Regions from separate parts of the Alsobacter sp. P4_H11 genome, predicted to be linked through region 2. Evidence: predicted binding sites of a transcription regulator. Region 2 holds the regulator's gene; each other region holds the start of a gene.
The links. The regulator PhoB, encoded in region 2, activates phosphate uptake and scavenging genes when phosphate is short. The targets are predictions, from matches to a motif close to TGTCATNNANCTGTCAT.
Positions count from the first base shown of each region.

Region 1: phnC (phosphonate ABC transporter ATP-binding protein) is a predicted target of PhoB. The motif match lies at 5,583-5,599, and genes of this name have one in related genera.
Region 3: ugpB (sn-glycerol-3-phosphate ABC transporter substrate-binding protein UgpB) is a predicted target of PhoB. The motif match lies at 6,044-6,060, and genes of this name have one in related genera.

Region 1 is NZ_JBFUKI010000001.1:165,419-175,830, reverse strand. It holds gene AC1DSZ_RS00765 (carbon-phosphorus lyase complex subunit) at 1-776, opposite strand, end outside; gene phnH (phosphonate C-P lyase system protein PhnH) at 786-1,391, opposite strand; gene phnG (phosphonate C-P lyase system protein PhnG) at 1,391-1,798, opposite strand; gene phnE (phosphonate ABC transporter, permease protein PhnE) at 1,899-2,786, opposite strand; gene phnE (phosphonate ABC transporter, permease protein PhnE) at 2,783-3,667, opposite strand; gene phnD (phosphonate ABC transporter substrate-binding protein) at 3,723-4,661, opposite strand; gene phnC (phosphonate ABC transporter ATP-binding protein) at 4,704-5,504, opposite strand; gene AC1DSZ_RS00730 (DapH/DapD/GlmU-related protein) at 5,647-6,264, shown strand; gene AC1DSZ_RS00725 (DUF1045 domain-containing protein) at 6,254-6,961, shown strand; gene AC1DSZ_RS00720 (tartrate dehydrogenase) at 7,099-8,175, shown strand; gene AC1DSZ_RS00715 (glutamine amidotransferase) at 8,438-9,214, opposite strand; gene AC1DSZ_RS00710 (ABC transporter substrate-binding protein) at 9,283-10,412, opposite strand, start outside.
Region 2 is NZ_JBFUKI010000003.1:336,306-346,717, forward strand. It holds gene AC1DSZ_RS07305 (Hsp33 family molecular chaperone) at 1-377, opposite strand, end outside; gene argF (ornithine carbamoyltransferase) at 374-1,306, opposite strand; gene AC1DSZ_RS07315 (acetylornithine transaminase) at 1,303-2,517, opposite strand; gene AC1DSZ_RS07320 (GcrA family cell cycle regulator) at 2,986-3,522, shown strand; gene AC1DSZ_RS07325 (CDP-alcohol phosphatidyltransferase family protein) at 3,529-4,134, opposite strand; gene apaG (Co2+/Mg2+ efflux protein ApaG) at 4,246-4,638, shown strand; gene argE (acetylornithine deacetylase) at 4,662-5,813, shown strand; gene phoB (phosphate regulon transcriptional regulator PhoB) at 5,817-6,521, opposite strand; gene AC1DSZ_RS07345 (ATP-binding protein) at 6,612-7,682, opposite strand; gene AC1DSZ_RS07350 (lysylphosphatidylglycerol synthase domain-containing protein) at 7,693-8,772, opposite strand; gene AC1DSZ_RS07355 (malate/lactate/ureidoglycolate dehydrogenase) at 8,867-9,940, opposite strand; gene AC1DSZ_RS07360 (hypothetical protein) at 10,142-10,399, opposite strand.
Region 3 is NZ_JBFUKI010000002.1:272,934-283,345, reverse strand. It holds gene AC1DSZ_RS04705 (fumarylacetoacetate hydrolase family protein) at 1-169, opposite strand, end outside; gene AC1DSZ_RS04700 (substrate-binding domain-containing protein) at 668-1,630, shown strand; gene AC1DSZ_RS04695 (sugar ABC transporter ATP-binding protein) at 1,717-3,243, shown strand; gene AC1DSZ_RS04690 (ABC transporter permease) at 3,284-4,318, shown strand; gene AC1DSZ_RS04685 (UxaA family hydrolase) at 4,486-6,018, shown strand; gene ugpB (sn-glycerol-3-phosphate ABC transporter substrate-binding protein UgpB) at 6,141-7,451, shown strand; gene ugpA (sn-glycerol-3-phosphate ABC transporter permease UgpA) at 7,665-8,546, shown strand; gene ugpE (sn-glycerol-3-phosphate ABC transporter permease UgpE) at 8,572-9,420, shown strand; gene AC1DSZ_RS04665 (sn-glycerol-3-phosphate import ATP-binding protein UgpC) at 9,424-10,412, shown strand, end outside.

The DNA of each region.
Region 1 (10,412 bases), on a different contig from region 2:
ACCATCTCGCATTCGGTGAGGGCGACGCGCCCGAGCGAGACCGGAAAGCCCAGCTCCTCCGGCGTGAACTCGACCTCGACCTCGCCGTAGCGGATCTCGCCCACGAAGGGGTGAGTCCGGCCAAAGCCGCGCTGGGTGGAGTAGCCGAGCGCCAGCAGGAAGCCCTCGTCGCCCCGCGCGAGGTTCTGCAGGCGGAGGTCGCGGCCGGCCGGAAAGCCCAGCGGCTCGCGGGTCAGGTCGCCGACCGCCTCGTCGCCGCGCCCCGGCGGGTTCGCTTCAATCAGTTCTTCGTCATCCAGCAGCCCGGTGACGTGCGGCGCGTCGATGGCCTCGCCCTCCCCGGCCATCGTGGGCTCGGGCGGCGATACGCCGGCCGCGAGCGCGAAGTCGATGAGGCGATGCGTGTAGTCGAAGGTGGGGCCGAGCACCTGCCCGCCGGGCAGGTCCTTGTAGGTCGCCGACACGCGCCGCTCGATGCGCATGGCGTCGGTCTCGACCGGCTCGGACGCGCCGAAGCGCGGCAAGGTGGTACGAAAGGCCCGGACGAGGAAAATGGCCTCGATCAGGTCGCCACGGCTCTGCTTGATCGCCAAGGCGGCAAGATCGCGGTCATAGAGCGAGCCCTCGGCCATGACGCGGTCGACCGCGAGCGCGAGCTGCTCGTCGATCTGCGCGGGCGTAAGCTCCGGGACGGCGGGATCGCCCCGGCGGGCGTGATCGAGGAGGCGGTGGGCGTTTTCGATCGCCCGCTCCCCGCCTTTGACTGCGACATACATGGTTCGATCTCACTTCTCGACGATGGTCGAGCGGGGAATGGCGGCGACGCAGTCGCGGTGCGCGAAGACGAGATCGACGCCGCGCGGGAACAGGCCGTGGTTGTCTGCAAGGCGCGCCAGCACGTCGTTCGGCAGCGGGCCGGCCGAGAAGCGGGTCTCGCCGTTCACGCCCGGGCCGGCGAGCCTCCAGCCACGCTCGGTGTCGATCCAGTCGACGCCGATCACCAGCGTGGTGGAGCGGTCCGGATATTCGGGCGAGCCCAGCGCGAAGCAATCCAGCGGCGGCATTTCGGCCCCATCGGCCAGAAAGGCGAAGCTCGCCTTGCGCGGGTCGGCGACGATCGGAGCGCCGGTGTGAAAGCGGAGGAACTCGGCCACGGCCGGATCGGCCGCCAGCGCGTCGTCCAGCCACACGGGGCTCTCGAAATCGCACATCGCGAGCGCCAGCGCGGCGGCGGCCGGGGCCATGCGGCCGGGCGGCTTCACCGATACGGTCAGCGTACGGGCGAGCCCCGGACGCGCCATCGCCATCATGACGCAGCGAAACACCGCCTGGGCGTCGAAGACCGGACGCTCGAAGCCGGCCGAAAGGGCGGTCGAAAGGGCGGCGGACATCAGTCTTCTCCGCGAACGAGGGTGAAGAAGTCGACCCGGGTGGCGGCCGTGCGGGCTGCGGCCTCGCGCCGGTCCGCCTCGATGCGGGCCTGGACGGAATCGATGAACACGGTTTCGACCAACGCGACGTCGCGCCGCCAGACGGCGTCGATCACGGCCGCGAGCCTGGCGCGGGCGGGGTCGCGGCCGAGCAGGTAGGACATCCCGACCTCGCCGGTCTCCAGCCGCACGGCGGCGCGCGTGACGGTCGCCTCGCCCATGTTGAAGGGCGCGCCGTCGCCGCCCATCCGGCCGCGCAGCATCACGAGGCCGATCTCGGGAGCGCGGATGTCCTGATAAGCGGGCCTGCCGAGGCGGGCCACGGCCCGTTCGAGTTCGTCGAGCGTCGCCAGAGCGGCGGTCGCCATCAGGTGCTGGCGGGCGACGGTGTCGTCGATGCGCCGGGCGTTCAACTGCATGACCATGGGAGGTCTGCTAAGCCGGTCGGATGACGCCCGGATGACGCATTCAGCCCTGCGGACCGTTTCCGATCACGGCGAAGCGCAGCCGGGCCGACACGGCGTCGATGGCCACCACGGCGGCGAGCACGAGCAGCACCAGAAAGGACACGTGGCCCCACTCCAGCACCTTGATCTCCTCATAGAGGTACTGGCCGATGCCGCCCGCGCCGACGATGCCGATGATGGTCGCCGAGCGGGTGTTGGATTCGAAGAAATAGAGGATCTGGCTGGCCATCACGGGCAGGACCTGCGGCAGGAGCCCGAAACGCACGCCGTGGAGACGGCTGCCGCCGGTCGATTCGACGCCCTCCACCGCCTTGCGGTCGGCCGCCTCGATGGCCTCGGAGAACAGCTTGCCGAAGGCGCCGAAATCCGAGCTCATGATGGCCAGCACGCCCGCAAAGGGGCCGAGCCCCACCACGTTGATCCAGATGAGCGCCCAGATCAGCGTGTCGACGCTGCGGATGGTGTCGAGAAAACGCCGCACGCCGAAGCGGAAGATCCAGCTCGGGATGACGTTGCGGGCCGCCAGAAAGCCGAGCGGCAAGGCAAGCACGGCGGCCAGCAACGTTCCCAGAAACGCGATCGCGAGCGTCTCCGCCAAGGCATGCAGGTAGATCACGAGCTTTGCGGTCGTGCCGTAGCTCGGCGGCAGCATCAGGCCGACGAAGTCGCCGAGCCGGCCCATGCCGGACCAGACGCGGGCCCACGAGATGTCGAGGCTGTCCAGCGCGTAGGCGAAGAGCGCGATGGGGGCGAGCACGCTCAGCCCGACGATCGCGCGGCGGCGCCAGTCCGGCCGGAACACCATAGGGTGCCGCGCCGCCATGGCGGCGAGATCGACGTCGCCAAGGCTGGCCCGGCGAGACGGCGCCAAGGATGCTCCCTCGCTCATCGTCCCGCCTCCTTGCCGATCAAAGCGTGGCGCGCGCGTTCGGTGACGAGGTCGATCAGCATCACGGCGGCGACGATCAAAAGCAGGATGGCGCTGACGTCGGAGTAGTAGAACTTGCGGATCGCCTCCACGAGGTCCTGGCCGATGCCGCCGGCGCCGACGAAGCCCATGATGGCGGCGCCGCGCACGTTCACTTCGAAACGCAGTAGCGCGTAGCTGGTGAAGTTGGACAGCACCTGCGGCACCGCGCCGAAGCGCACGCCCTCCGTCCAGCTCGCGCCGGTGGCGACCACGCCTTCCACAGGCTTCATGTCGATGTTCTCGACCACTTCGGCGAAGAGCTTGCCGAGCGCCCCCATGGTGTGGATGCCGAGCGCCAGGATGCCGGGCAGCGGCCCGAGCCCGAACGCCACCACGAAGATGAGCGCGAACACGAGTTCCGGCACGGTGCGGCAGAACTCGAGGAAGCGGCGCGCCGTAAAGCGCAGCCAGGGCGCGACGAGCATGTTGCGGGCCGCCAGGAAACAGAGCGCGAAGGCGCCGAGCCCGCCGATCACGGTGCCCAGATAGGCGATCAGGACGGTTTCGCCCAGGAGCCGCAGCCACTTGCGCAGGCCCCAGAACCATTCCGTCGGGTGGGTGAAGACGAGGGCGCCGTCCTCCAGCGTGAAAATGCGGCCGAGATAGCTGGTGAAGCGGCCGATATTGCCGAAGAAGGTCGCGAGATCGACTTCGCTGATGCGCGCCGCAATCAGGATCAGCGCCAGCAGGATGGCGAGCCCGGCCAGAAGGCGTCGGCGCTTGGCCGCGACCGCGGCCTCGTAGGCTCCCGCGAGCGCCGCGTTCTGGGCGTCCGGCCTCAACGGAACTGCGGTCGCCATGGCGGGCCTCACGAAAATGGGGCGCGGCAAACGCCGCGCCCCCACAGGCAGGAGATCAGGACGACTTCTTGCGCAGGCTGTCGACAAAGCGGATCAGCTCGATCGTCTGGTCGTAGTCCTTGTTCTCGGTCGCGGCCCAGGGCTTGTTCTTGCCGTCCGACAGCTTGTCGAAGGCGGCCTTGTCCTTGGTGGCGGCGTTCATGAAGGCGTCGCGGATCTTGGCCTTCAGGTCGTCCGGCAGGCTGGAGAGAAAGGCGTAGGGGCCGTTCACGATCATCGTGGACTTGTGGATGATGCGGTAGTCGCTGACCTTGGCGGGCGAGCCGTCGGCGTTCTTCAGCATGTTCTTGGTGATCATGCGGTAGAGGTAGCTGTCGTCGTCGGCCGTCCAGGCGTTGGCGGCGACGTCGACGGTGCCCTGGCTGAGCGCCAGCACGGCGTTCTCGTGGCTGCCCGTGAACACGACCTTGTCGAAGAACTTCTCCGGCTCGATCTTCATCTTGTCGAGCTCGAAGCGCGGCATGTTGTTGCCGGAGGTGGAGTTCGGGTCGACCAGGCCGAGGTTCTTGCCCTTGAGGTCCTGCAGCGTCTTGTAGGGGCTGGAGGCCTTCACGTAGAACACCGAGTAGTAGCCCTTGGCGCCGTCATTGTTGACGTCCATCGCGAACACGTCGGTGGCGACGCCCGTGAGGCGGGCGCGGGCGAAGGACGCCGGTCCGTAATAGGCGATGTGGATGTTGCCGGCGCGCTGGCCCTCGATCACGGCCGCGTAGTCCTGGGCGACGCGCAGCGTCACCTTCACGCCGATCTCCTTGGAGAGATACTCCACGAAGGGACCGTAGCGGTCGAGCACGCCCGAGCCGTTCTCGGCCGGGATCACGCCGAGCACGAGCTCGGGATATTTGGCTTTCCAATCCTGCGCGAAGGCGCCGGTGGCCAGCGTCGCGCCCACCAGGGCGGCGCCGGCGGCGATCAGAGTGCGACGGTTCAACATGGGTCTCTCCTGGGTGGAAATTTCGCCGCGACGGCGGCGGGGTCAGGCGGCCGCGAAGGCGGCGGCGGCCGGTTGGGCGCGGTCGGGCGCGGCGTCCATCACGTCGCCGGCCTCGAGGCCGTAGAGTTCGCGCGCGACGTCCTCGGTCAGCGCCTCGGGGGCGCCGTCGAACACCACGCGGCCCTGCGCCATGCCGACGAGGCGGTCGCAATAGGTGCGCGCGAGATCCAGCGAATGGAGGTTGCACAGCACCGTGATGCCGTAGTGCTTGTTGATGCGCAGCAGCGCGTCCATCACCACCTTGGTGTTGCGCGGATCCAGCGACGCGATGGGCTCGTCGGCCAGGATCATGCGCGGCTCCTGCACCAGAGCCCTTGCGATGGCGACGCGCTGCTGCTGCCCGCCCGAGAGGCTGTCGGCGCGTTGCGCGGCCAGGTTGGCGATGTCGAGCATCTCCAGCGCGGAAAGCGCCATCGCCTTGTCCTGCGGGCTCCACAGCCGCAGCACGGAGGTGAGCGTCGAGGTCTTGTTGAGCCGGCCCATCAGCACGTTGGTGAGCACGTCGAGCCGGCCGCTGAGGTTGAACTGCTGGAAGATCATGGCGCAGTCGGCCCGCCAGTCACGCAAGGCCTGGCCGCGCAGCGCCGTGACGTCGCGGCCCTCGCACAGGATGCGGCCTTCGCTCGGCTCCTGCAGGCGATTAATCATGCGTAACAGCGTCGACTTGCCGGCGCCGGAGCGGCCGATCACGCCCACGAAGCCACCGCTCTCGATCGTTAGGTTCACGTCGCTGACTGCGGCCTTGCCGCCGAAAAGTCGCGTCAGTCCCTCGATCACCAGCATTGGGTCGCCCCCGAAATCCCGCTGAGGGAACCGGCTAAAGGGTCTCCGCAACGCTTTCGTGACAGCCGCTCCGCATCGCGTCATTCCGGCGTCATGGCGCCGTGCGACCGACCGGCGCGAACGGATGCGGAGGAGAATCGGCGTGGCGACGAAACTGGGCCCCGAGCCGCTGATCCATCCCACCGCGCGGGTGGTGCAATCCGATCTCGGGCGCTACACCGAGGTCGGCGCCCGCACGAGCGTGGCCGAGACCCGCATGGGCGACTACTCCTACGTGGTGCAGGATTCCGACATCATCTACACGACCATCGGGCGGTTCTGCTCCATCGCGGCGGCCACCCGCATCAATCCCGGCAATCACCCGATGCACCGGGCCTCGCAGGCGCATTTCACCTACCGGGCGTCGGCCTATTTCGACGGGGAGGCTGACGAAGCCGCGTTTTTCGACTGGCGTCGCTCCACGCCGGTCACGATCGGCCACGACGTCTGGATCGGGCACGGCGCCATCATCCTGCCCGGCCGCAGCATCGGCGACGGCGCCGTGGTGGCGGCCGGCGCGGTAGTGACCAAGGACGTCGCGCCCTACACGATCGTGGCCGGCGTCCCGGCCTGCCCGGTGCGCCGGCGCTTCGACGCCCGCACGGCCGATCGCCTCCAGGCGCTCGCCTGGTGGGACTGGGATCACGAGCGGCTGCGTCTGGCGCTGCCGGATTTCCGAGCGCTGTCGGTCGACGCGTTTCTCGAACGCCATGGCGGCTGACCCGATGGATGCGCCCCGCTACGCCATCTACTTCGCGCCCTCCACCGACACCGCGCTCTGGCGGTTCGGCTCGGCCGTGCTCGGCTACGACGCCGCGACCGGCCAGGACGTGCCGGCGCTGGCGCCCGCGGGTATCGCCGAAGCCGAGTGGCGCGACCTCACCGCGGATCCGCGCCGCTACGGCTTCCACGCCACCCTGAAGGCGCCGTTCCGGCTCGCGGGGGGCTGGTCTGAAGCCGATCTCGTCGCCGCGATGGCGACGCTCGCGCGCCAACAGCCGGCCGTCGAAGCCGACCTCGCCGTCATGTCGCTCGGATCGTTCGTGGCGCTCGCGCCGCGCGACCAGCCGCCCGCCCTGTCGGCGCTGGCCGACGCGGCCGTGGACGCTTTCGAGCCGTTCCGCGCGCCGCCCACCCCGGCCGAGCGGCTGCGGCGCAATCCGGACGCGATGACGCCGCGCCAGCGCGCCTTGTTCGAGCGCTACGGCTATCCCTATGTGCGCGAACTGTTTCGCTTCCACATGACGCTCACGGGCCCTCTCGGCGCACATGCCGGCGCCATCGCGGTGCGCCTCCAGGCTCTGGCCGACGAGCACCGCGCCGGGGGCCCGACGCCGGTGGATCGCATCGCGTTGTTTCGACAGGAACCCGGAGAGCGGTTCCGGATCGTCACGCATGAGAGGTTGGGCCGGGGGTGACCCGACTTCCTGTTTCAGCCCGGCCCTAGTCGCGCGGTCAACCCGCCAAACACGCCTAGCCTCCCGCCGCGCGCGTCACTAAGCTCCGGCCGTTCCTTGCGCACGGCCGCGGCCGCATCCTCCCCCGGAGTTCCCCCATGAAGACCTACTCGATCGCGGCCATCCCGGGCGACGGCATCGGCACGGAGGTAATCTCGGCCGGCGTCGAGGTGATGGACGCGCTGGCCAGGCGCTACGGCACGTTCGGGTTCGCGGTGGACCATTTCGACTGGGGCGGCGAGTACTACAAGCGCCACGGCGCGATGATGCCGGCCGACGGCCGCGAGCAGATCCGCAATCACGACGCCATCCTGTTCGGCTCCGCCGGCCACCCGGAGATCCCCGACCACATCACGCTCTGGGGCCTGCGGCTCGCCATCTGCCAGCCCTTCGACCAGTACGCCAATGTCCGCCCCACCCGCATCCTGCCGGGCATCACCAGCCCGCTGCGCAAGGTGGAGGGCCCGGAGCTCGACTGGGTGATCGTGCGCGAGAACTCGGAGGGCGAATATGCGGGCGTCGGCGGGCGGGTCCACAAGGGGCTGCCGCTCGAGGTCGCGACCGACGTCTCCATCCTCACCCGCGCGGGCGTGGAGCGCATCATCCGCTTCGCGTTCGAGCTCGCCCGCTCGCGGCCGCGCAAGCTCCTCACGGTGGTGACCAAGTCCAACGCCCAGCGCCACGGCATGGTGATGTGGGACGACATCGCCACCGAGGTGGCGGCCGGCTACCCGGACGTGACCTGGGACAAGATGCTGGTCGACGCCATGACGATGCGCATGGTGATCAAGCCCGAGACGCTCGACACCATCGTGGCGACCAATCTCCACGCCGACATCCTGTCGGACCTCGCGGCCGCGCTGGCGGGCTCGCTCGGCATCGCGCCCACCGCCAACCTCAACCCCGAGCGCGTGTTTCCGTCGATGTTCGAGCCCATCCACGGCTCGGCCTTCGACATCATGGGCAAGGGCGTCGCCAACCCGATCGGGACGTTCTGGTCTCTCGTGATGATGCTGGAGCATCTCGGCGAGCCGGAGGCGGCGGGCCGGCTCATGACCGCCATCGAGCGCGTCACCGCCAACCCGCAGTTCCACACGCCCGACCTCGGCGGCAAGGCCCGCACCGCGGAGGTCACCGCCGCGGTGATCGGGGCCATTCAGGCCGCGAACGACTGAGGGCTTTTTCCCACCCTCCGCCGTCATTGCGAGCCGAAGGCGAAGCAATCCAGTCTAATGGCCCGGCCTTTAGCTGGATTGCTTCGCTCTCGCTCGCAATGACGGGAGGGTGGCGCTGGCTGTCCAGCGTCTCCCCAGACGGCTCCCAATCTGGCGTCATCCCCGGCGGCGCGAAGCGCCGGGAAGGGGATCCAGGGGTGAGCGCCTTTGCTCTGGATCCCCTTCCCGCGCCTTCGGCGCGCCGGGGATGACGGTGCAGGGTTTACCGCTTCCCGGCGCAGAGCCAGTCCAGCAACCCCGTCCAGAGCGGGCGGAAGCCGTCCCAGGCAAGGAACTCGTTGGGGAGCCAGTGCGGGCCGATGTCGGTGGTCCAGGCGGCCGTGCGGCCCTGGCCGTACTGGCCGACGGCCAGCAGAGGGTGGCCGCCCTCGCCGTCCGGCAGCGCCAGCAGCACCTGCGCGTCGGGCTTGGCCACCACCTCGTTGACGCCCAGCACGTAAGGCAGCCCGCCCGCAACGCCGCCCAGCGCCGGGTGGCCGGCCCCGGCCGCGGTCACCACGGGGTCGACGCCCTCGGGCATCTCGATGCGGTCATCATAGGGGTGGATCGAGACGGGCAGGACGTCCTCGACGGCCGTGCCGCGGAAGCGCGCCGCGCCGTTGATGCCCTGGAAGCTCAGATAACCGCCCACCATCACGAGCCCGCCGCCCCGGCGCACATAGTCGCGCAGCAGCTTCAGGCGGTTCGGGAAGCGGCGGGAATGGATCCACACATCCGGCGGCAGCAGCAGCGTGTTCGCGCCGATGTCGGACAGGATCACGGCGTCATAAGCGTCGAACGCCTCCGGCGTGGAGGGAAACTGCTCCGCCGCGATATGGCAGGGCATGTAGTCGAAGGCGTAGTCACCGCCCGACAGCGCGGCCATGAACGGGTCCGCGCCGCGATGGTGCGTCACGGAGGCGAACTGGTCCCAGCCCTTGATGTGAACGGCCGTGGAGGTCCAGCTTTCGCCGGCGAGAAGGATCTTTTTGGTCGACATGGTTCCTCGATCGGACAGGCCCCTCCGGCCCGCCGCCGCGAGGCGGGGGCCGAAGGACTCGTGAGTATTTACTTGAACTTGGCGAACTGCAGCCGCAGCGCGCCGTCGGGGTATTGCATCCAGTCGAGCCCCGCCACGGAGGCCTGGATGGTGGCCGGGAAGGTCAGGAACAGCATCGGCGCATCAGCGGCGATCTGCTTCTCGGCCTCGTTGTAGAGCTTGGCGCGCTCGTCCTGGCTCGGGACGCCGCGGGCCTTCACGAGCAGGTCTGTGACGGCGTCGCTCGCGTAGCCGGCGAAGTTGTTGGGGCCGGTCTTGGTGAAGTAGTTGAACATGTTGCCGTCCGGATCGGACCGGCCCGACCAGGGCGACATGCACAGGTCGAAGTCCTTCTGGCGCAGCACCGTGATCAGGCTGGTGGCGTCGATCTGCTTCACGTCCACCTTGAACCCGGCCTGGTTGGCGAGCGCCTGCAGCACCTCGGCGGTGCGCACCTGCGCGGGCGAGTTCGTCACCGTGATCGAGACCGGAACCGGCGTCGTCACGCCGGCCTCGGCCAGCAGCTTCTTGGCGCCGGCCGGGTCGGCCTTGGGCCGCGTCGCGTTCTTGTCATAGGCCCAGCTAATCGAGGGCGGGATGGGGCCATAGGCCGGCGCGCCCGTCCCGAAATACACGGCCTTCTGCACGGCCGTCGGGTCGATCGCCATCGCGAAGGCGCGGCGCACCTTGGCGTCGTTGAAGGGCGCCCGGGTGGTGTTGAACGAGAAGGCATTGAAGCCGAGCCCATCCGTCTGCTTCACGCTCAGCGAGGCTTCGCGGGTGAGCTGGCCGACCGTCTGGGCCGGCACGCCGTCGACGAGTTGCACGGTGCCGGAGCGCAGGTTCGTCACCCGCACGGTCTCGTCCGCCATGGGCCGGAACACGACGCGCTCGATCGGGGCCGCGCCGCGCCAATAGCCGGGGAAGCGCTCCAGCACGAGCTCGGCGTTCTTGGTCCAGCTCACGACCTTGTAGGGTCCCGCCCCCACCGCCTTTGTGGCGAAGTCCGCCCCGAGCGACTTCAGGGCGGCCGGCGACACCATCATGCCGGCGCGGTTGGCCAGCACCTGCAGGAAGGGCGCATAGGCGGATTTCAGCTTGATCGTGACGGCGAGCGGTCCGGTAACCTCCACCGAGTCGATGGGCCCGAGTTCGCTGC
Region 2 (10,412 bases):
ATGGTAAGCGCGAGGTGGCCGCGGCCGAGCAGCGTCGCCGGATTGGCGTCGGCGGGCAGCGCGCCGAGGCGCTCGGCGTCGAAGCGCGCATAGGCGCGCACGCGGTCGGGCGCCTCGAAGTCCACCACCAGCATGTCGACCGCGCCGTCGGTGCGCGTCTGCAGCTGGAAGCGGCCCTCGAATTTCAGCGAGGTGCCGAGCAGCACAGCCAGCACCACCATCTCGCCGACCAGCCGCGCCACCTGCGGCGGGTAGGCGTGGCGCTCCAGGATCCGGTCCACCATCGGCCCGAGCCGCGTGATGCGGCCGCGGGCTTCGAGAGGTTCTACCGAAAAGGGCAGTACGAGGTCGTCGAGCTCTGGGTGCGTGTCAGTCATCGATCCAATGCCCCGAGGCACCAGGCCAGCACGCCCTTTTGGGCGTGCAGCCGGTTCTCGGCTTCGTCGAACACCACGGATTGAGGTCCGTCCATGACCTCGTCCGTCACCTCCTCGCCGCGGTGGGCGGGCAGGCAGTGCATGAAGATCGCCTTGTCGTCGGCGAGCTTCATGAGTTTGGAGTTCACCTGATATGGGGCGAGCATGTTGTGGCGTCTACCCGCGTCCTCGTCGCCCATCGACACCCAGCAGTCCGTCACGACGCAATCGGCGTCCGTGACGGCGTCCTGCGGATCCTCCATGGCGGCCACGCGGGCCCCTTCCCGCCGGGCCCAGGCCAGCAGGTCGGCCGAGGGAGCGAGCTGCTCGGGCGCGGCGATGTTGAGGCGGAAGTCGAAGCGCGCCGCGGCGTGCACCCAGGAGGCGAGCACGTTGTTGGCGTCGCCCACCCAGGCCACCGTCTTGCCCTTGATGGGCCCGCGGTGCTCCTCGTAGGTCATGACGTCGGCCATGACCTGGCAGGGATGCGACAGCTTCGTCAGCCCGTTGATCACCGGCACGGTGGCGTATTCGGCCAGCTCCGCCACCGCCTTGGCGTCGAGCATGCGGATCACGATCGCGTCGACGTAGCGCGACAGCACGCGCGCCGTGTCGGCGATGGTTTCGCCGCGGCCGAGCTGCATCTCCGCGCCGGTGAGCATGATGGTCTCGCCGCCGAGCTCGCGCATGCCGACATCGAACGACACCCGGGTGCGCGTCGAGGGCTTGTCGAAGATCATCGCCAGCGTCTTGCCGGCGAGCGGACGCCGGGCGGCGTGCTCGCCCTTGCGGCGCGCCCGCTTCATGGCGGCGGACGCGTCGATGATGGTTCTGAGCTCATCGCCCGGCAGGGCCGTGAGATCCAGAAAGTGACGGACCGGCGCGCTCATGCGGCCGCTCCCGTCTTCTGCCCGGCCTCAATCCGCACGCAGGCGCGGTCCAGACGATCGAACGCCTCCGCGACCTCGGCCTCCGTGATGGTAAGGGGCGGCAAAAGGCGCACGACGTTGTCGCCGGCGGGCACGAGCAGCAGGTGCTCCTCGCGCGCGGCCGCCGCGAACGCGGTGTTCGGCACGACCGTGCGGACGCCCAGCAGGAGGCCCTCGCCGCGGATCTCGGAGATCACCGAGGGGTGGCGATCCTTCAGCTCGGCGAGGCGCTGCTTCAGCACGAGGCTGATGCGCTCGACGCGCTGGAGGAAGCCCTCCTCGAGCACGACGTCCAGCACCGCGTTGCCGACCGCCATCGCGAGCGGATTGCCGCCGAAGGTGGTGCCGTGCGTGCCCGCCGTCATGCCCTTGCCGGCCTCGCGGGTGGCGAGGCAGACGCCGAGCGGGAAGCCGCCGCCGATGCCCTTGGCGACCGTCATGATGTCGGGCGTCACGCCGGCGCGCTCATGCGCGAAGAACTTGCCCGAACGCCCGACGCCGGTCTGGATCTCATCGAAGATCAGCAGCATGCCGTGTTCATCGCAGAGCTGGCGCAGGCCGCGCAGGCATTGCGGCGGGATGGAGCGCACGCCGCCCTCGCCCTGGATCGGCTCCACCATGATGGCGGCCGTCTCGGGCGTGATGGCGGCCTTGAGCGCCTCGTGGTCGCCATAGGGCACCTGGTCGAAGCCTTCGGCCTTGGGGCCGAAGCCTTCCAGGTACTTCTGCTGCCCGCCGGCCGCCAGCGTCGCGAGCGTGCGGCCGTGGAAGGCGCCTTCCACCGTGATGATGCGGAAGCGCTCGGGCTGGCCGTTCACGGCGTGGTACTTGCGCGCCATCTTGATGGCGGCCTCGTTGGCCTCAGCGCCCGAATTGCAGAAGAAGGCCGTGTCCGCGAAGGTCGCGTCCACGAGCCGCTGGGCGAGCTTCTCGCCTTCCGGGATGCGGTAGAGGTTAGAGACGTGCCAGACCTTCTGGGCCTGGTCGGCCAGCGCCTTCACGAGGTGCGGATGGGCGTGCCCGAGCGCGTTCACGGCGATGCCGGCGCCGAAGTCCAGGTAACGCTCGCCTCGGTCCGTGAAGAGCCAGGGGCCTTCTCCTCGCTCGAAGGAGAGGTCCGCGCGCGCGAAGTTCGGAAGCAGCGGCGACGGATGAAGGCTCTCTTCGGCCATGGCGAACGATCTTTCCTCGATTGAACCTTAGAAATAGGAAGCGCCGCCCGACCGGGGCGGCGCGGCCGAACTATGAGGACGGCCGCGTTTTCTGTCAATGAAACGAGCCGCAGCCTAGATCTTCGAAGGTTTTGGCGCCGATGCGCAACGCGCCGCGCAGGTCAACCCCGCGACCGACTCTTTCCTGCCACGATCCTTGTTGAAAACGCGCCTCGCCGCCGGCCGATACGCGCCGGACTCTTGCGGCAGAGTCACGCGATATCGTAGGTTTCCACTTGTCGGATACGACATGTGGTGCGGCAAACCACGTAGTTGGGTCGAAGTTGAGTCCCGTGCTCCGCCGTTGCGGAGCGGCGAACGCGGGAGGATTCGGCTGGCGAATGAACAGGCGGACGACGCGACAGATCGGCCTCAAGAGCCGGCGGCGAAGTCCACAGAGGCAACATTCAGATACGGAGACCGAGGCCGATGTCCTGGACCGATGAACGGGTCGAACTCCTTAAAAAATTGTGGAACCAGGGGCTTAGCGCCAGCCAGATCGCGGCGGAGCTGGCCGGGGGGATCACCCGCAACGCGGTGATCGGCAAGGTCCACAGGCTCGGCCTTTCGGGCCGCGCGAAGGCGCCGGCGCCCCAGCAGGCTCGTCCCCGCAAGGCGCCGACACGCGCGCCGAGCCATCCGATGAGCCACACGCATTCGGCTCCCGTGGTGCGCGGCAACCTGGCGGTGGCCCCCAAGGCCATGCAGATGGCGGCGCCCATCATGGAGCTCGCGCCCACGCCCATGACGGACGTGGTGATCCCCATGTCCGAGCGCGTCACCATCATGGAGCTGCGCGAGAGCATGTGCCGCTGGCCGCATGGCGACCCGACGAGCGAAGATTTCCGGTTCTGCGGGGCCAAGTCGCCGACCGGCACGCCCTACTGCAACTTCCACTCGCAGGTCGCCTACCAGCCTTCCATGGACCGTCGCCGCGCAGCGGCCCGGGCCGGGGGAATGCGCTAGGCGCCATTATCGGAACGTCCGCCAGGCGAGCAGAACGCGGCTGGCGGCCGTGACGAGGCACATGAGCGAGAAGATCACGGCCAGCGTCGGGAAGGCCTGGGGGAACAGCATCATCAGGGCGAAGAACCCGATGGTCTCGGCCCCCTCCGCCAGCCCGGCCGTGAAGTAGATGGACTTCAGGCCGCGCGACGTCGTCTGCAGCCCACGCTGCCCGGCGACCGTCGCGTAAGCCAGGAAGGTCGCGCCGTTCACGTAGAAGCTGAACAGCAGCGTGGCGGCCACGAGCGCATTGGCGTCGGGCGCGACAAACGCGAAGGCCAGCGGCACGGCGCCGTAGAAAACGAAATCCGAGACGATGTCGAGGAAGCCGCCCAGATCCGTGCGCCGGGTCTGACGCGCCACCGCGCCGTCGAGGCCGTCGCCGAGCCGGCCCAACGCCATAAGGACCAGCCCGAGCCCGAAATCACCCGCCGCGATCGCGGCAGCGCTCGCGACCCCGAAGCAGAGCGCCAGCCCGGTAATCGCGTCCGCGCCGAGGCCGAGGCGAATGCAGTGGCCCGCCATAAGCGCCAGGGGCGGGTCGATCAGCCGTCGCGCCATTCCGTCCAACATAGCTGCTCCACGCTCCCGAGGCCCGCCGGCGGAGCGAAGCCGATTCCACTTCGCGTCGAAATGCTTTAGGACGCGAGCGCTTCTCCCCCCCGCGCCGGAGTTCACGCGACGATGTATCGCGCCGTTACCCGCCAGATCCAGGTCACCGTCACGCCCGCCTACATGGCGGACCAGTCGACGCCTGAAAAGAAGCAGTTCTTCTGGTCTTACACGGTCGAGGTCGAAAATCTCGGAACCGAGACCGTGACCCTGCTGACGCGCTGCTGGCACATCCGCGACGCCACCGGGGCGGTGAAGGAAGTGCGCGGCGAGGGCGTGATCGGCAAGCAGCCGACGCTCGCGCCCGGCGAGACATTCAAATACACGAGTGGCTGCCCGCTGGAGACGCCCGAGGGCATCATGTCGGGATCCTACGGCATGAAGACGGAGGATGGAGCGAGCTTCGACGTGAGCATTCCGGCGTTCTCGCTCGATAGTCCCAATCGCCGCCGGGTGATGCACTGATGGCCGCCGCAAGAAAATCCGCGATGACGCCGCTCGCCCTGCTGGAGCGCCTCGTTTCGTTCGACACCGAAAGCTCACGCTCCAACCTGGAGCTGATCGCCTTCGTGGAGCGCTACCTCGCCGACCTCGGCGTGGCGTCGGTGCGCGTTCCCAACGAGACCGGCGACAAGACCGCCCTGTTCGCCACGATCGGCGCTACGGACCGCGGCGGGATCGTGCTGTCGGGCCACACCGACGTGGTGCCGGTCGCCGGCCAGACCTGGACCAGCGATCCCTTCACGTTGCGGGTCGCGGACGGCAAGGCCTACGGGCGCGGCGCGGTGGACATGAAGGCCTTCGCGGCCATCGCGTTGTCGCTCGTGCCCGAGATGCAGGCGGCGGCGCTGAAGACGCCCATCCACATCATGCTCAGCTACGACGAGGAGCTCACCTGCCTTGGCGTGGTGGACACCATCCGGCGCATGGGCGTGGACCTGCCGCGGCCCCAGGCCGTGATCGTGGGCGAGCCGACCGAGCTGCAGGTGGCCGACGCGCACAAGAGCGTGGTGACGTTCAACACCTATGTGCACGGCTACGAGGCGCATTCGGCCAAGCCCGAGCTTGGCTCCAACGCGATCTTCGCGGCCGGCTGGCTGCTGCAGGAGCTGGACCGGATCTCGGACGTGTACCGCGAGAAGGGCGACCCGACCGGGCGCTTCGACCCGCCCTATTCGTCGGTGCATGTCGGCACCGTGAACGGCGGAACGGCCCGCAACATCCTGCCGAAGATCTGCCACTTCCAGTGGGAGGTGCGCGGCGTGCCGGGGACCGACGAGGAAGAGGTCGCCCGCATGCTGGACGACTACGCGCAGCGCGTGGTGGTTCCGCGCCTGACGCGGTGGGGTTGGCCGGGCTCGGTGGAAACGCTGCTGGAGGTCGCGGTTCCGGGGCTCGCACCCGATCCGGGCTCCGCGGCCGAGACGCTGGCGCTGCGGCTCGCGGGCCGCAACCAGACCATGACGGTGCCGTACGGCACCGAGGCCGGGCACTTCCAGCGCAACGGGCTGCCCACCGTGGTGTGCGGGCCGGGCTCCATCAACCAGGCGCACCAGCCGGACGAGTACATCACGCTAGACGAAATCGAGCGCGGCGTCGGCTTCATCCGGCGGCTGATCGCGAGCTGCGCGGCGCAGTAGAGCCTAGCGGCGCGCGAAGGTCTCGTCGAAGGAGTAGCCCGAGCCGCGCACGGTGCGGATCGGGTCCTTCTCGCGCGGGCGGTTGATGGCCTTGCGCAGGCGCCCGACGTGGACGTCGACGGTGCGCTCGTCGATCTCGCTGTCGAGGCCCCAGACGCCGTCGAGCAGCTGCGAGCGCGTGAAGACGCGGCCGGGCTTCTCCATCAGGAATTCCAGCATCCGGAACTCGGTGGGCCCAAGGCGCAGCTCGCGGCCGCTGCGGCGCACCCGGCGGGTTTCGCGGTCGAGCGCGATGTCGCCGGATTCCAGCATGCTGGCGACCCGCTCGGGGGAGGCCCGGCGCAGCAGGGCGCGGACGCGGGCGACCAGCTCGGGCACCGAGAACGGCTTTACGACGTAATCGTCCGCCCCGGTCGCGAGGCCGCGAACGCGCTCGCTCTCCTCGCCGCGCGCGGTGAGCATGATGATGGGCAGGCGCTGCGTCTCAGGGCGCTGGCGCAGCCGCCGGCACAGCTCGATGCCGGAAAGGCCCGGCAGCATCCAGTCAAGGAGGATCAGGTCGGGGGTTCGCTCGCGGATGCGGATGTCGGCCTCGTCGCCGCGCGCCACGGCGTCGACCTGATAACCCTCGGCCTCGAGATTGTAGCGCAACAACAGCGTCAGCGCCTCCTCGTCCTCGACGATCAGGATGAATGGGGCGGACGCCATCACGCGGTCTCCGGATGCTTCACAGCCTGCTGTGTATGACCGGTCCATGACATTCATATTACACTCCGCAACCCTTGCGGGCGGAGCCGTCTAGGGATTCGACTGCGGGATCGTGACGCGGAAGGTGGAGCCCTCGCCGCGGCGGCTTTCCACCGCGAGGCGGCCGCGGTGGCGGGTCGCAATGTGCTTCACCAGCGCGAGGCCGAGGCCGGTGCCGCTCTTGTCGCCCGTTTCGGCGCGGTAGAAGCGCTCGGTGAGGCGCGGCAGGTCGGCTGGCGCGATGCCGGGGCCATGGTCGCGCACCGACAAGCGCCCGTGCGGCCGGCCGCCATCCTGCACGCTGTCGATCGTGATCTCGACCAGCTTGCCGGCCTGGCCATACTTGATGGCGTTTTCGACGAGGTTGTCGGCGACGCGCAGCAGCTCGTCCCGGTCCCCCGGCACGATCACCGGGCCGGGCGCGTGAACGCGGATCTCGACGCCCTTGTCCTCGGCCAGCGGCCGCAGCGTGTCGACCACCTGGCGGGCCACGGCGGCGAGGTCCACGGGCGCGTCGGGGTGGCGGTGCTCGCTCATCTCGATGCGCGACAACGACAGGAGGTCGTCGATCAGGCGCGACATGCGCTGCGCCTGGGCGCGCATGATGGCGAGAAAGCGCTCGCGCGCCGTGGCGTCGTTCTTGGCCGGGCCCTCCAGCGTTTCGACGAAGCCGAGCAGGGAGGCGAGAGGGGTGCGCAGCTCGTGGCTGGCGTTGGCGACGAAATCGACGCGCATCTTTTCGAGCCGGCGCGCCTCCGTCAGGTCGCGAAACGCGATCAGGGCGGCGGGTTCGCCGGGCTCCCTGGCGTCTCCCGGCAGGGCCGAGGCCTGGAAGGAGAACACGCGTTGAACGGGGACGCGTTCGTCGTACTCGTCGGAAATCGGCCCCTCGCCCCGCACAGCGGCTTCGGCGGCGCTGATGAGGGCCGGGGCGCGCAGCGCGAAGGACAGCGGCTTGCCGGGGGCGACGAAGCGCCATGTCCGCCGGGCGGCGGCGTTGCAAAGCACCACCGTGAGCACGGGGTCGACCAAGATCACGGGGTCGGGGATCGCCTCCAGCACGGACGCCACGAACGCGTCGCGCGCGGGCGGCGACGGTGGGTCCTGCGCGACGTCGTCCATCCCTCGCCCCTCAGCCCGATCCGACCTCGACCTCGTCGTCGTCCTCATCCTCGCTCTCGTCGGCCCGGAAGGCTTTCACCCGGCGGACGATCTCCATGGCGCCGAGCAGCGCCAGTGCGAGAACGAAGGGTATGAGGTAATAGCAGATCCGAAACAGCAGCAGCGCGCCGATCATGCCGCCATAGGGCAGGCGCCAGAAGGCCAGCAGCATGGTGCTCTCGAACACCCCAAGCCCGCCCGGAGCGTGACTGACGATGCCGAGGATGCACGCAAAGGCGTAAATGGCAGCCAGCGTCTGGAACTCGACACCGTAGCCGGGCGGCAGCAGCACGTAGAGCACCGCGCTGGCGCAGCAGACTTCCGCCGCGCCGAGCACGATCTGGGCGAGCGAGACGCGGAAGCTCGGCAGCTCCAGCCGCCAGCGCTGCACCCGCACGGCCCGCCGCTTGGCCCCGACCCAGAACAGGTAGCCGGCGATCACGGCCAGCACGGCCGCGCCGATGAGGCGGTTCGCGTTCACGGCCAGATGGTTGATATCCGAAATGGCCGGCGCCTGCCAGATCAGTCCGAAGCCTACGACCGTACCCATGCCGAGCAGGAAGGTGAGGCCCGCGATGGTGGTCAGGCTCGCGACCTTGCCGGGCGACACGCCGAGCGGCGCGTAGATCCAGTAGCGCACCGTGGCGGCGGTCACGAGCGGGAAGCCGAGCGTGAACGAGATGGCATAGCTGGTGAAGGAGCCCAGCGCGGTGGTGCGGAACGGGATACGCAGCTTGAGCTGGCGCAGCGCCAGCGCGTCATAGGCGGTAAGCAGCGTGTAGCTCAGCGTGACGAAGGCGAGCGCGATAGCGAGGTTCTCGAGCTCGGTCCTCGCGAAGGCGGCGCGCACGTCGGCGAGCTTCACCTCCGAGAGGATGCGCCAGAGCACCACGGCGGAGATCACGAACAGCAGCACGCTCGCGCCGGCGCCGATCCACGCCCAACGTCCCCGCGGCGCGTTCGGGCCGCCAAGCCTGCCGCTCGGCGAGCCGGCGACGACCGGGCCGGGCTCGGGCAGCTCGTCGCCCGAGCGCTCCTGCATGCGTGTCATTCCTGGGTCCATGCTGGGCCGCGGCCCTCGCGGCGGCTCCTTATGGCCGCACCGGACCGGCCCCGCAAGCCCCGGCGCGGGCCGGAGGCGCCGCTCAGGCCAGGCCGGCGAGCGCCTGCAACTCCTCGCGCGGCAGGCCGACGGCGTCCGCCGCCTGCCCGATCTGCTCCCAGGTGGTCACGTCCACCGGCACGCCGTCGCGCTGGCGTTCGGCGCGGGTGCGGCGCTCGGGTTCGCCAGCGATCAGCACGGAGGGATCGCGCCCGGGCGGGGGCGTGCGGGCCCACTCGATGAAGGCGTCGATCTGCGGAAAAAAGGTTTCGGCCGTGCCGACGGCGTCGGGCGAAACCACCACCGAGAACATGTTGTTGACGATCGCCTGCCGGCGCTTGGGGTGGTGCTGCGTGCCGCCGCCCGAGAGCGCGCCGGCCAGAAGCTCGCAGGCCAGCGCCAGGCCCCAGCCCTTGTGATCGCCGAAGGGCAGCAGCGTGCCGCGAGGCTCCTCGAACAATGCGGCCGGGCTCGTGGTGGGCTCGCCCTCCCCGTCCAGGAGCACGCCGGGCGCGACGTCGACGCCCTTGTTGTAGGCGACCCGCACTTTGCCGACCGCGAGCTTGCTGGTGGCGAAATCGACGATGATCGGCTCCTGGCCGCGGCGCGGAATGCCGATCGAAATCGGGTTGGTGCCGATGCGGGCGGCGCGGCCGCCGAACGGCGCCACGGCGGGATCGCTGATGACGTTGACGAAATGCAGCGAGACCAGCCCCTCGGCTGCGCATTGCTCCGACCAGTGGCCGATGCGGCCGATATGATGGCTGTTGCGCAGGGAGAGGATGCAGCTGCCGTTTTGCCTGGCGCGGTCGATCGCGAGCGCGACGGAATCATGCGCGATGGTCTGGCCGAGCCCCATGCCTCCGTCGCAGACCAGGAGCGAGCCGGTGTCGACCGCCACCGTCGGGGCGGCGTTGAGTTTCATCTCGCCGGCGGAGAAATTCGTGATGTAGGCCGGGATCATGCCGACGCCGTGCGAGTCATGGCCGCGCAGGTTGGCCTCGACCAGATGGTCCGCGACGAGGCGCTGCTCGCGCTCGCTCGACCCCGCCGCCGCAAACAGCGCGCGCACGGCGGCGCGCAAATCGGCGTCCTTGATCCTCAATTCCTGCGCCATCGGCGTCACCACCCTCGCGTCTGCCCTTGCCAGGGCTGTTTCGGCGCGAAGGTTACGGGGATGGAGCCCGTTGGCAAGGCTGGAAAAGCCCGCGAGGGGCCGCTCTGCGCGAGGCGCTTGGCAGAGGAATAGCCTGGCGGGGCGAGCCCCGGGTCCGAGGAGGACGGCGGACCCGGGGCGACCCGTTCCAGCTTCGCGAACTCAGAAACGTGTTCCGGGATCGGTCGGCTGGCCGGGCAAGTAGTCCGGCTCGGAGCCGGGACCTCGGGGATCGCCAATGGGCGTCTCCTCGGCCGGGTAGGGATCGTTCGGGCCGCTCGGCGGCGCGGGTTCGTCCGGGTCGGGCGCGGGCGGGGTCTCGGACGGAATGTTGCCGCCCGGAGCAGGATCGCGGCCGGGGATCACGCCCGGAATGGGCGGCGGCCCCGGCGAGGGAATGTCGATGGCGGGTTGCGGCATGGCGGCCTCCGTG
Region 3 (10,412 bases), on a different contig from region 2:
ACAGGTCCCGCATGGTCGGGAACGCGCGCGTCACGTCGAACACGCCGTCCGGCCGGATCGCCACGATCGCGGGTCCCGAGACGTCCGGGCGCCACACGCGGCCCGCGAGCGCGCCGCGGGCGCCGTCATGCGGAAGGGTGGTGGCGCTGTCGAGCTTGAGGCGGGCCATGGTCGCTCCCTAAATCGTTTATTATGGCGGGGTTTAGCACCTCCGGCGCGCTCTGGCGAGATCGCGGCCCCGCACCGCGCGCAATGCAGCGGCGCGGACGATCACACAAGGTCAGGAGCAAAGCGGAAACCTCACCGCGCGCCCGGCGCGAAGCGCCACCCTCCCCTCGAGGGGGGAGGGTCGACGGGCGAAGCCCGGCGGGGTGGGGTGCGGCCGGGGACGGGCTCAGGTTCGTCAAACCCCGCCTCACGCCCAGCTTCACCCCACCCCGCCGCTGCGCGGCGACCCTCCCCTCAAGGGGAGGGTGGCGCTTCGCGCTCTGCTCCGGATCGCGTTAACGAGGCGCGCTCCCGGCCGTGAGCGTCACAACCGTCACAAATCCGAAACGCCTATAACGTGCATTGCGCAGGTTGAAAAATTCGTTCTAGCATCCGGCATTCCGGACGTTAGCCCGGGGCATAAACGAGGCGGCTGAGCCGCCCGCAGAGGAGGACACCCATGAGACATTCCTGGCTCGTCGCCGGGTTCGCGGCCGTTTCGGCTGCGTTCGTCCAGCCCGCCGCCGCTCAGCAGCCCACCATTCCGATCATCGTCAAGGACACGACCTCCTTCTACTGGCAGATCGTGCTCGCCGGCGCGCGCAAGGCCGGGCAGGACCTGAACGTGAAGGTGCCGGAGCTCGGCGCGCAGTCCGAGGCCGACATCAACGGCCAGATCGCGATCCTCGAGAACGCCGTCTCCACCAAGCCGGCCGCCATCGTGATCTCGCCCACCCAGCGCGCCGCGCTCGGCAAGCCGATCGACGAGGCCGCCAAGTCGGTGAAGATCGTCGGCATCGACTCGGCCGCCGACTCCAAAGCCTTCACGTCCTTCCTCACCACCGACAACGTGCAGGGCGGGCGCATCGCGGCCGACGGCCTCGCGGCGGCGATCACCAAGAAATACGGCAAGGCCGAAGGCGAAGTGGCGCTCATCACCCACCTGCCGGGCGTCGGCTCGCTGGACGAGCGCGCCAAGGGCTTCAAGGAGCAGCTGGCGTCCAAGTATCCGGGCATCAAGCTGGCGGCCGACAAGGTGTCGGACGGCACCGCCAATGGCGGCCTCAACATCACCACCGACCTGCTCACCGCCTTCCCGAACCTGCGCGGCATCTTCGCGTCCAACCTCATCCAGGCCCAGGGCGCGATCCAGGCGATCGCCGAGTCCAAGGCGCAGGACAAGGTGAAGCTCGTCGGCTTCGATAGCGACGACAAGCTCGTGAAGGCGCTCAAGGACGGCGTGATGGCCGCCACCGTCGTGCAGGACCCGTTCCGCATGGGCTATGACGGCGTTAAGACCGCGCTCGCGGCCTCCAAGGGCGAGAAGGTGGAAGCGTTCGTGGACACCGGCGCGAACCTGATCACGGGCGAGAACATGAACGGCGCCCGCGCCCAGGAGCTGCTGAACCCGAAGGTCAAGTAAGCCGCGGTTCAGAAACGACAGCGCCGCCCGGCTGCTTCGGCGCCCGGGCGGCGGACGCGTCTTTCCCCCCAGCCGGAACAGCGCCCGTGTCCGCCATCGCCGAATCTCAGCCTGCCGTCGAAACGGCCTTCGCGGGCCCCATCCTCGAGCTGCGCAAGCTCGAGAAGCGCTACACCGGCACGCATGCGCTGAAGCCCGCCGACCTCGCCTTCGAGGCGGGCGAAGTGCACGCCATCGTGGGCGAGAACGGCGCCGGAAAGTCCACGCTGATTAAGCTGCTCACGGGCGTGACCCCGCGCACGGCGGGCGAGATCATCTGGAAGGGCGAGCCCACCAATCTCTCCACCCCCAACGAGGCTATCGCGCTCGGCATCAACGCCGTGCACCAGGAGGTGGTGCTCTGCCCGCACCTCACGGTGGCGGCCAACATCTTCCTGGGCGACGAGAAGACCTCGCCGGGCGGCCTGCTGCGCGACCGCGCCATGGTGCGCGCGGCGCAAAAGATCCTCGACGACCTCGGCTTCGCGCTGCCTGCGGGCGCGCTGTTGTCCACGCTCACCATCGGCCAGCAGCAGCTCATCGCCACCGCGCGCGCGGCGACGCGCGGCACCCGGTTCCTGATCTTCGACGAACCGACTGCCTACCTCACCCGGCAGGAGGCCGCGCAGCTCTTCGCGCTGATCCGCCGCCTCAAGGCGCAGGGCGTCACGGTGGTCTATATCAGCCACCGCATGGAGGAGATCTTCGAGCTCGCCGACCGCGTCTCGGTGCTGCGCGACGGCACGCTGGTGGGCACCCGTCGGGTGGCCGAAACCAGCGACGCCGAGCTGATCGGCCTGATGATCAACCGTTCCATCGAGCAGGTCTATCACAAGGACGCGTTCACGCCCGGCGCCCCGATCCTCGAAACCCGCTGCCTGAGCGGCCGCGGGTTCGAGGACGTGTCGCTCACCGTGCGCGAAGGCGAGATCGTCGGCCTCTACGGGCTGATCGGCGCCGGCCGCAGCGAGTTCGTGATGGGCGTCTATGGCCGCGAGCCGCCCACCGGCGGCGAGGTGCTCTGGCGGGACCAGCCGGTGTCGATCCGCTCGGAGCGCGACGCCATCGCACTCGGCATGGCGCTGGCGCCCGAGAGCCGCCGCGACCAGGGGCTCTGCCTCAATCTCGGCGTCGGCCACAATCTCAACCTGCCGGTGTTCGACCGCCTCACGCGCGGGCTCACGATCTCGGGCCGGCAGGAGCGCGCCGCCGCCGACCGGCAGATCGCCGACCTGCGCATCAAGACCGCGAGCCGCAACGCGCTGGCGCTCAGCCTGTCTGGCGGCAACCAGCAGAAGATCGTGATCGGCAAGTGGCTGAACCACGGGGCCAAGCTCTTCATCTTCGATGAGCCCACCGTGGGCGTGGATGTCGGCACCAAGGCGGAGATCTACCGGCTCTTCGGCGCGCTGCTGTCAAAGGGCGCCGGCATCCTCCTCGTGTCCTCTTACCTGCCGGAAGTCTACGAGCTGGCCGACCGCCTCCATGTGTTTCGGGCCGGCCGGCAGATCGCCAGCCACGGTTTCAAGGCCGCCAGCCACGAGCAGATCCTCACCGAGGCCATCGGCGTCTGAGCCGTCCCGAAACCCCCATGCCCCGCCAGCAGGAACCCGCATCATGACCGACACCGCGAGCACGCTGGGCGCGCCGAAAACCAGGTTCGAGTTCTCGCGCCTGCTCGGCCTCACGCTGGTGGGCGTGCTTCTAGCGATGTTCGCGTTCCTGGCCTGGAAGACCTCCACCTTCGCGACGCCGGGCAACATCTCCAACCTGGCGCGCCAGGGCGCGATCTTCGCCATCCTGGCGCTGGGCCAGACCTTCGTGATCATCACGGCCGGCATCGACCTCTCGGTCGGCGCGGTCGCGAGCTTCATCACCGTGGTGGTCGCAATGCTGATCCAGAGCGTCGCGCCCGGCATCGCGGCGGGGCTCACGGGCGTCGGACTGCCGGAGGCGGCCGCCAATGGGCTGGCGCTGTGGATCGTGATCCTCGCCTCGCTGCTGCTCGGCATGGCGATCGGGGCGTTTCACGCCTTCGGGGTGGTGAAGATGGGCCTTCCGCCCTTCATCATCACGCTCGCGACCTTCACGGCGCTGCGCGGCGTCGGCCTGCTGATGACCAACGGCTCCACCATCAACGTCACCAACGATGCCTTCACGGGCTTTTCCCGCGGGGAGGTGCTGGGCGTTCCCAACCTGTTCGTGGTGGTGATCGTCGTCGCGGTGCCGGCCTTCGTGTACCTGCACCTGAGCAAGTGGGGCCGCTACCTCTATTCGGTGGGCTCCAACCCCGAGGCCGCGCGCCTGTCGGGCGTCAACGTCAACGCCGTCACGGCCACCGCCTACATCCTGTCGTCGCTCTGCGCCGCGATCGTCGGCGTGATGCTGGCCTCCCGCACCGGCACCGGCAACGCCACCCAGGCGATCGGCTTCGAGCTGGAGGCCATCGCGGCCTCTGTGATCGGCGGCACCAGCCTGTTCGGGGCCATCGGCTCGGTGTGGGGTCCGCTGCTCGGCGCCTTCATCCTGGCGACCATCCGCAACGGCGCCAACCTGATGAACGTCAACTCCTTCTGGCAGTACATCATCACGGGCGTGCTGATTATCCTGATCGTCTATGCGGATGGGCTGCGTCGCCGTAGGCGCTGAGCCGTGGCCGATATAGAATGGCTTTACCCCAGCGAAGCGTAACCGCGCGGAACGCGCGCGTTTTGCTGGCATTCGAAAATATTTCGCGTAAAGAGAGCGCCGCCGAGGCGCTCTCGATGCACAATCGGCAGCGGCCCGACCACAAGAGCCGCACAGGAGGGTAGGCCATGAACGCTCCGGTCCTCAACGCCCCGCGCACCGTGCGGCTGAACGCCGCCGACAACGTCGTGGTGGCGGTCGACCCGGTGGATGTCGGCGCAGTCGCGGAGGGCGTCACCGCCCGCGCCCGCGTGCCGCGCGGCCACAAGATGGCCACCCTGCCGATCCCGGAAGGCTCGCCCATCCTGAAATTCGGCCAGATCATCGGCTTCGCGTCCAAGGACATCGCCCCGGGCGACTGGGTGCACGAGCACAATGTCGGCATGCACGACTTCGAGCGCGACTACCGCTTCGCCGAGGACGCGCGCGTCGAGGAGGTGCTGCCGGTCGAGCTGCAGGCCACCTTCCAGGGCTTCCGGCGCGCCAACGGCAAGGTCGGCACCCGCAACTATATCGGCATCCTCACCTCGGTGAACTGCTCGGCCTCGGTGGCGCGCTTCATGGCGCTGGAGATCGAGCGCTCCGGCATCCTGGAGCAGTACCCCAACATCGACGGCGTCATCCCGCTCGTGCATGGCGGCGGCTGTGCGCTCGACGTCAAGGGCGAAGGCTACGACATCCTCAAGCGCACCCAGTGGGGCTACGCCACCAACCCCAACATGGCGGGCGTCGTGATGGTCGGCCTCGGTTGCGAGGGCTTCCAGATCGGCCGCTGGAAGGACGCTTACGGGATCAAGGAATCCGACACCTTCCGGACCATGACGATCCAGGAAATCGGCGGCACCAAGAAGACCGTGCAGGCCGGCGTCGACGCCATCAAGACCATGCTGCCCATCGCGGACGCGGCGCGGCGCGAGACCGTGCCGGCCTCCGAGATCCTGCTCGCGCTCCAGTGCGGCGGGTCGGACGGCTATTCGGGCATCACCGCCAACCCGGCGCTGGGCGCGGCCGTGGACCTGCTCGTCAAGCATGGCGGCGCCGCGATCCTGTCCGAGACGCCCGAGATCTACGGCGCCGAGCACCTGCTCACCCGCCGCGCCGCCACGCGCGAGATCGGCGAGAAGCTGGTCGACATGATCCACTGGTGGGAGGACTACACGGCCCGCAACAAGATGGAGATGAACAACAACCCGTCTCCGGGCAACAAGCTCGGCGGGCTCACCACCATCCTGGAAAAGTCGCTCGGCGCGGCCGCCAAGGGCGGCACCAAGACGCTGGCCGGCGTCTACCACTATGCCGAGCAGGTCGACGCCAAGGGCTTCGTCTACATGGACACGCCCGGCTACGACCCCGTGGCGGCCACCGGGCAGGTGGCGGGCGGCTCCAACGTGCTGTGCTTCACCACCGGACGCGGCTCGGCCTATGGCTGCAAGCCGACGCCCTCCATCAAGCTCGCGACCAACAGCGAGATCTACCGCCGCATGCTCGACGACATGGACATCAACTGCGGCGACATCCTGGACGGCGTCTCCATCGAGGAGAAGGGACAGGAAATCTTCGACACGGTGCTGCGGATCGCCTCCGGCGAGCGCTCCAAGTCGGAGCAGCTCGGCTATGGCGACGCCGAATTCGTGCCCTGGACCGTGGGCGCGACCATGTGACCGCGCCGCCAGTTGCGGAAATGCGTGTCATCTGATTGTCATAGAACCGTCGCCTGAACGTTGCGCCGGGCTGCCAGACAACCAAAAGAGGGCCCCGAACGGCCCGTCAGGGAGAGAGAGCAATGAAACTCCGTACCAGGCTTGCGCTGTCGCTCGCCGCCATGATGGCCTCGACGTCCGCCTTCGCGCAGACCGAGATCCAGTGGTGGCATGCGATGACGGGCGCCAACAACGACGTCGTCAACAAGCTCGCGGCGGATTTCAACGCCTCGCAGAGCGAGTACAAGGTCACGGCCGCCTACAAGGGCAGCTACCCGGACACGCTGAACGCCGCCATCGCGGCCTTCCGGGCCGGCAACGCGCCGCACATCGTGCAGGTCTTCGAGGTCGGCACCGCCACCATGATGTCCGCCAAGGGCGCCATCAAGCCGGTCGGCCAGATGATGCAGGAAGCCGGCGAGAAGTTCGACCCCAAGGCCTACCTGCCGGCGATCACGGGTTACTACTCGACCGCCAAGGGCGAGATGCTGTCCTTCCCGTTCAACTCGTCCTCCATGGTGATGTGGGTCAACAAGGACGCGCTGAAGAAGGCCAACGTCGCCGAGATCCCGAAGACCTGGCCGGACGTGTTCGAGGCCGGCAAGAAGCTCAAGGCCGCCGGCTATGACAAGTGCGGCTTCACGGTCGCGTGGTCGCCCTGGGCGCTGATCGAGCAGTTCTCGGCCTGGCACAACCTGCCGCTCGGCACCAAGGCCAACGGCCTCGACGGCTTCGACACCGAGCTGAAGTTCAACAGCCCGGCGCACGTGAAGCTGCTGACCGACCTCGTCGCCCTGCAGAAGGACAAGACCTACGACTATTCGGGCCGCGGCAACGAGAACGAGGGTCGCTTCACGTCGGGCGAGTGCCCGATCATGCTGACGTCCTCGGGCTTCTACGGCAACGTCAAGGCCAACGCGAAATTCGAGTTCGCGGCTGCTCCGATGCCCTACTACCCGGACGTCAAGGGCGCTCCGCAGAACTCGATCATCGGCGGCGCCTCGCTGTGGGTGATGGGCGGCAAGACGGCTCCCGAGTACAAGGGCATCGCCAAGTTCTTCACCTTCCTGTCCGACACGGACCGGCAGGCCAAGCTGCACGTGGAATCCGGCTATCTGCCGATCACGCTGGCGGCCTACGAGAAGGTCAAGGCCTCGGGCTTCTACAACCAGTTCCCGGACCGCGAGACGCCCTTGAAGGAGCTCACCAACAAGGAGCCGACCGAGAACTCGCGCGGCCTGCGCTTCGGCAACATGGTGCAGATGCGCGACATGTGGTCGGAAGAGATCGAGGCCGCGCTGGCCGGCAAGAAGTCGCCCCAGCAGGCGCTGGACGACGCCGTCTCGCGCGGCAACGCCACGCTGCGCCAGTTCGAGCGCACCGCCAACCGCTGAGGTTCAGCCGCCGGCTCTGACGCCGTCGACCCCTCATCCGACCTCGCTGCGCTCGGCCACCTTCTCCCCCTTGCGGGGGCGAAGGGTAGCGCGGCGCCGATGCGCCCCCTCTCCCCGGCGACGGGGAGAGGGCTGGGGTGAGGGCGGCGCCAACCGCGCGCGATCGACGAAAAAGCTTCCGCCCGCCGCCAGATCTCCTCACACACGGCCCCCATGGAAAAGCGCTCGGTCTACACCAACAAGCTGCTGCCCTACCTGTTGCTCGCGCCGCAGCTGGTCATCACGCTGGTGTTCTTCTACTGGCCGGCCTCCCAGGCCGTGTGGATGTCGTTCCGCATCGAGGACGCCTTCGGCATCGCGACCGAGTTCGTCGGCTTCGAGAACTACGTCACGCTGTTTCAGCAGCGCTCCTATTACGAGTCGATGTGGACCACGCTGGTCTTCTCGCTCGCCGTCACCATCCTGGCGATGTCGTTTTCGCTGCTGCTGGCTGTCATGGCCGACAAGCAGATCCGCGGCGGCTCGGTGTATCGCACGCTGCTGATCTGGCCCTACGCGGTCGCGCCCGCCATCGCGGGCGTGTTGTGGCTGTTCATGTTCCAGCCCTCGCTCGGCATGATCGGCCGCGGCCTGATCGCCGCCGGCGTGCCCTGGAACCCGATGCTGAACGGCGACCACGCCCTGCTGCTCGTGATCCTGGCCGCCGCCTGGAAGCAGATCAGCTACAACTTCCTGTTCTTTCTGGCGGGGCTCCAGTCCATCCCCAAGAGCCTGATCGAGGCCGCCGCCATCGACGGCGCCCGGCCGGCGCGGCGCTTCTGGACCATCATCTTCCCGATGCTGTCGCCCACCACCTTCTTCCTGCTGGTGGTCAACATCGTCTACGTGTTCTTCGACACCTTCGGCATCATCGACGCCATCACGCATGGCGGCCCCGCCAAGGCCACCGAGACGCTGGTGTTCAAGGTCTATTCGGACGGCCGGCTCGGCGGCGATCTCGGCGGGTCGGCGGCGCAGTCCGTGGTCCTGATGGTGATCGTGATCGCGCTGACGGCCATCCAGTTCCGCTATGTCGAGCGCAAGGTGAACTACTGATGCGCGCCCTGCGAGGAGCCTCCCCATGGTAGAGCGCCGCACCTGGTTCTCGACGTTCCTGCCCCATTTCATCCTGATCCTGGGCGTGCTGATCGTCGCCTTCCCGGTCTACGTCGCCTTCGTGGGCTCGAGCTGGGACGCCGGCACCATCGCGAACGGCACGATGCCGCTCTATCCGGGCAAGTTCCTGGTCGAGAACTACTCGCGGGCGCTGCTGGCCGGCAACACCACCGCGCGCGAGCCGGTGGGGCCGATGCTGCTGAACAGCTTCATCATGGCGATCATCATCGCGGTCGGGAAAATCGCGATCTCGATCATTTCCGCCTATGCGGTGGTGTATTTCCGCTTCCCGCTGCGCCAGAGCGCGTTCTGGCTGATCTTCATCACCCTGATGCTGCCCGTCGAGGTGCGCATCTACCCGACCTACAAGATCGTGGCCGATCTTGGCATGCTCGACACCTATGCGGGCCTGGCGGTGCCGCTGATCGCCTCCGCCACCGCGACGCTGCTGTTCCGGCAGTTCTTCATGACCATCCCGGACGAGCTGGTCGAAGCCTCGAAGATCGACGGCGCCGGGCCGATGCAGTTCTTCTGGGACACCGTGTTGCCCCTGTCGATCACCACCATCGCGGCGCTGTTCGTGATTCAGTTCATCTATGGCTGGAACCAGTATCTCTGGCCCCTGCTGATCACCACCCGCGAGAACATGCAGACCATCGTGATCGGCATCAAGAAGATGCTGGTCACCCAGGACGCGCTGACCGAATGGCAGCTCGCGATGGCGACCGCCGTGCTGGCCATGCTGCCGCCCGTGCTGGTCGTGTTGCTGATGCAGAAGCTGTTCGTGCGCGGCCTCGTCGAGACGGAGAAGTAACCCATGGCCGTTGTCACCCTGAAGGACGTCCGCAAGGTCTATGCCGGCGGCGTCGAGGCCGTGAAGGGCGTCAGCATCGACATTCCGGATGGCGGCTTCTGCGTGCTGGTCGGCCCCTCCGGCTGCGGCAAGTCCACGCTGCTGCGCATGGTGGCGGGGCTGGAGACCATCTCGTCCGGCGAGGTCGCAATCGGCGGCCGGGTCGTGAACGAGATCGAGCCGGCCGAGCGCGACATCGCCATGGTGTTCCAGAACTACGCGCTGTACCCGCACATGTCGGTCTACGACAACATCGCGTACGGCCTGCGCAACCGCGGCACGCCCAAGGACGAGATCGACCGGCGCGTGCAGGAAGCCGCCCGCATCCTGGCCATCGAGCCGTTCCTGCAACGCAAGCCGCGCGCCCTTTCGGGCGGCCAGCGCCAGCGCGTCGCCATGGGTCGCGCCATCGTGCGCAAGCCGCAGGTGTTCCTGTTCGACGAGCCGCTGTCCAACCTGGACGCCAAGCTGCGCGTGCAGATGCGCGTCGAGATCAAGAAGCTGCAGCGCGCGCTGGGCGTCACCTCGATCTACGTCACGCACGACCAGGTCGAGGCCATGACGCTGTCCGACAAGCTCGTGGTGATGAGCGGCGGGCAGGTCGAGCAGGTCGGCACGCCGACCGAGGTCTATCGCCGGCCCGAGACGCGCTTCGTCGCCACCTTCATCGGCTCGCCGCCCATGAACATCCTGCCGGGCGTCGTGGAGGCGGACGGCCGCGTCTCGGTGGGCGGCCAGTCGCTTGCCGCCGCCGACATGGCCACCGACCTGAAGCCCGGCCTCGCCGTGGACGTGGGCATCCGCCCCGAGGAGGCCGAGATCGCCGCGCCCGGGGTCCCCGGCTGCGCCTTCGCGATCGATTTCGTCGAGGAGCTCGGCGCCACCGAGCTGCTGCACGGGACCATCGGCGAGGGCGCCTTCGTGCTGCAGATCCCGACCGGCTCGCTGCCGGC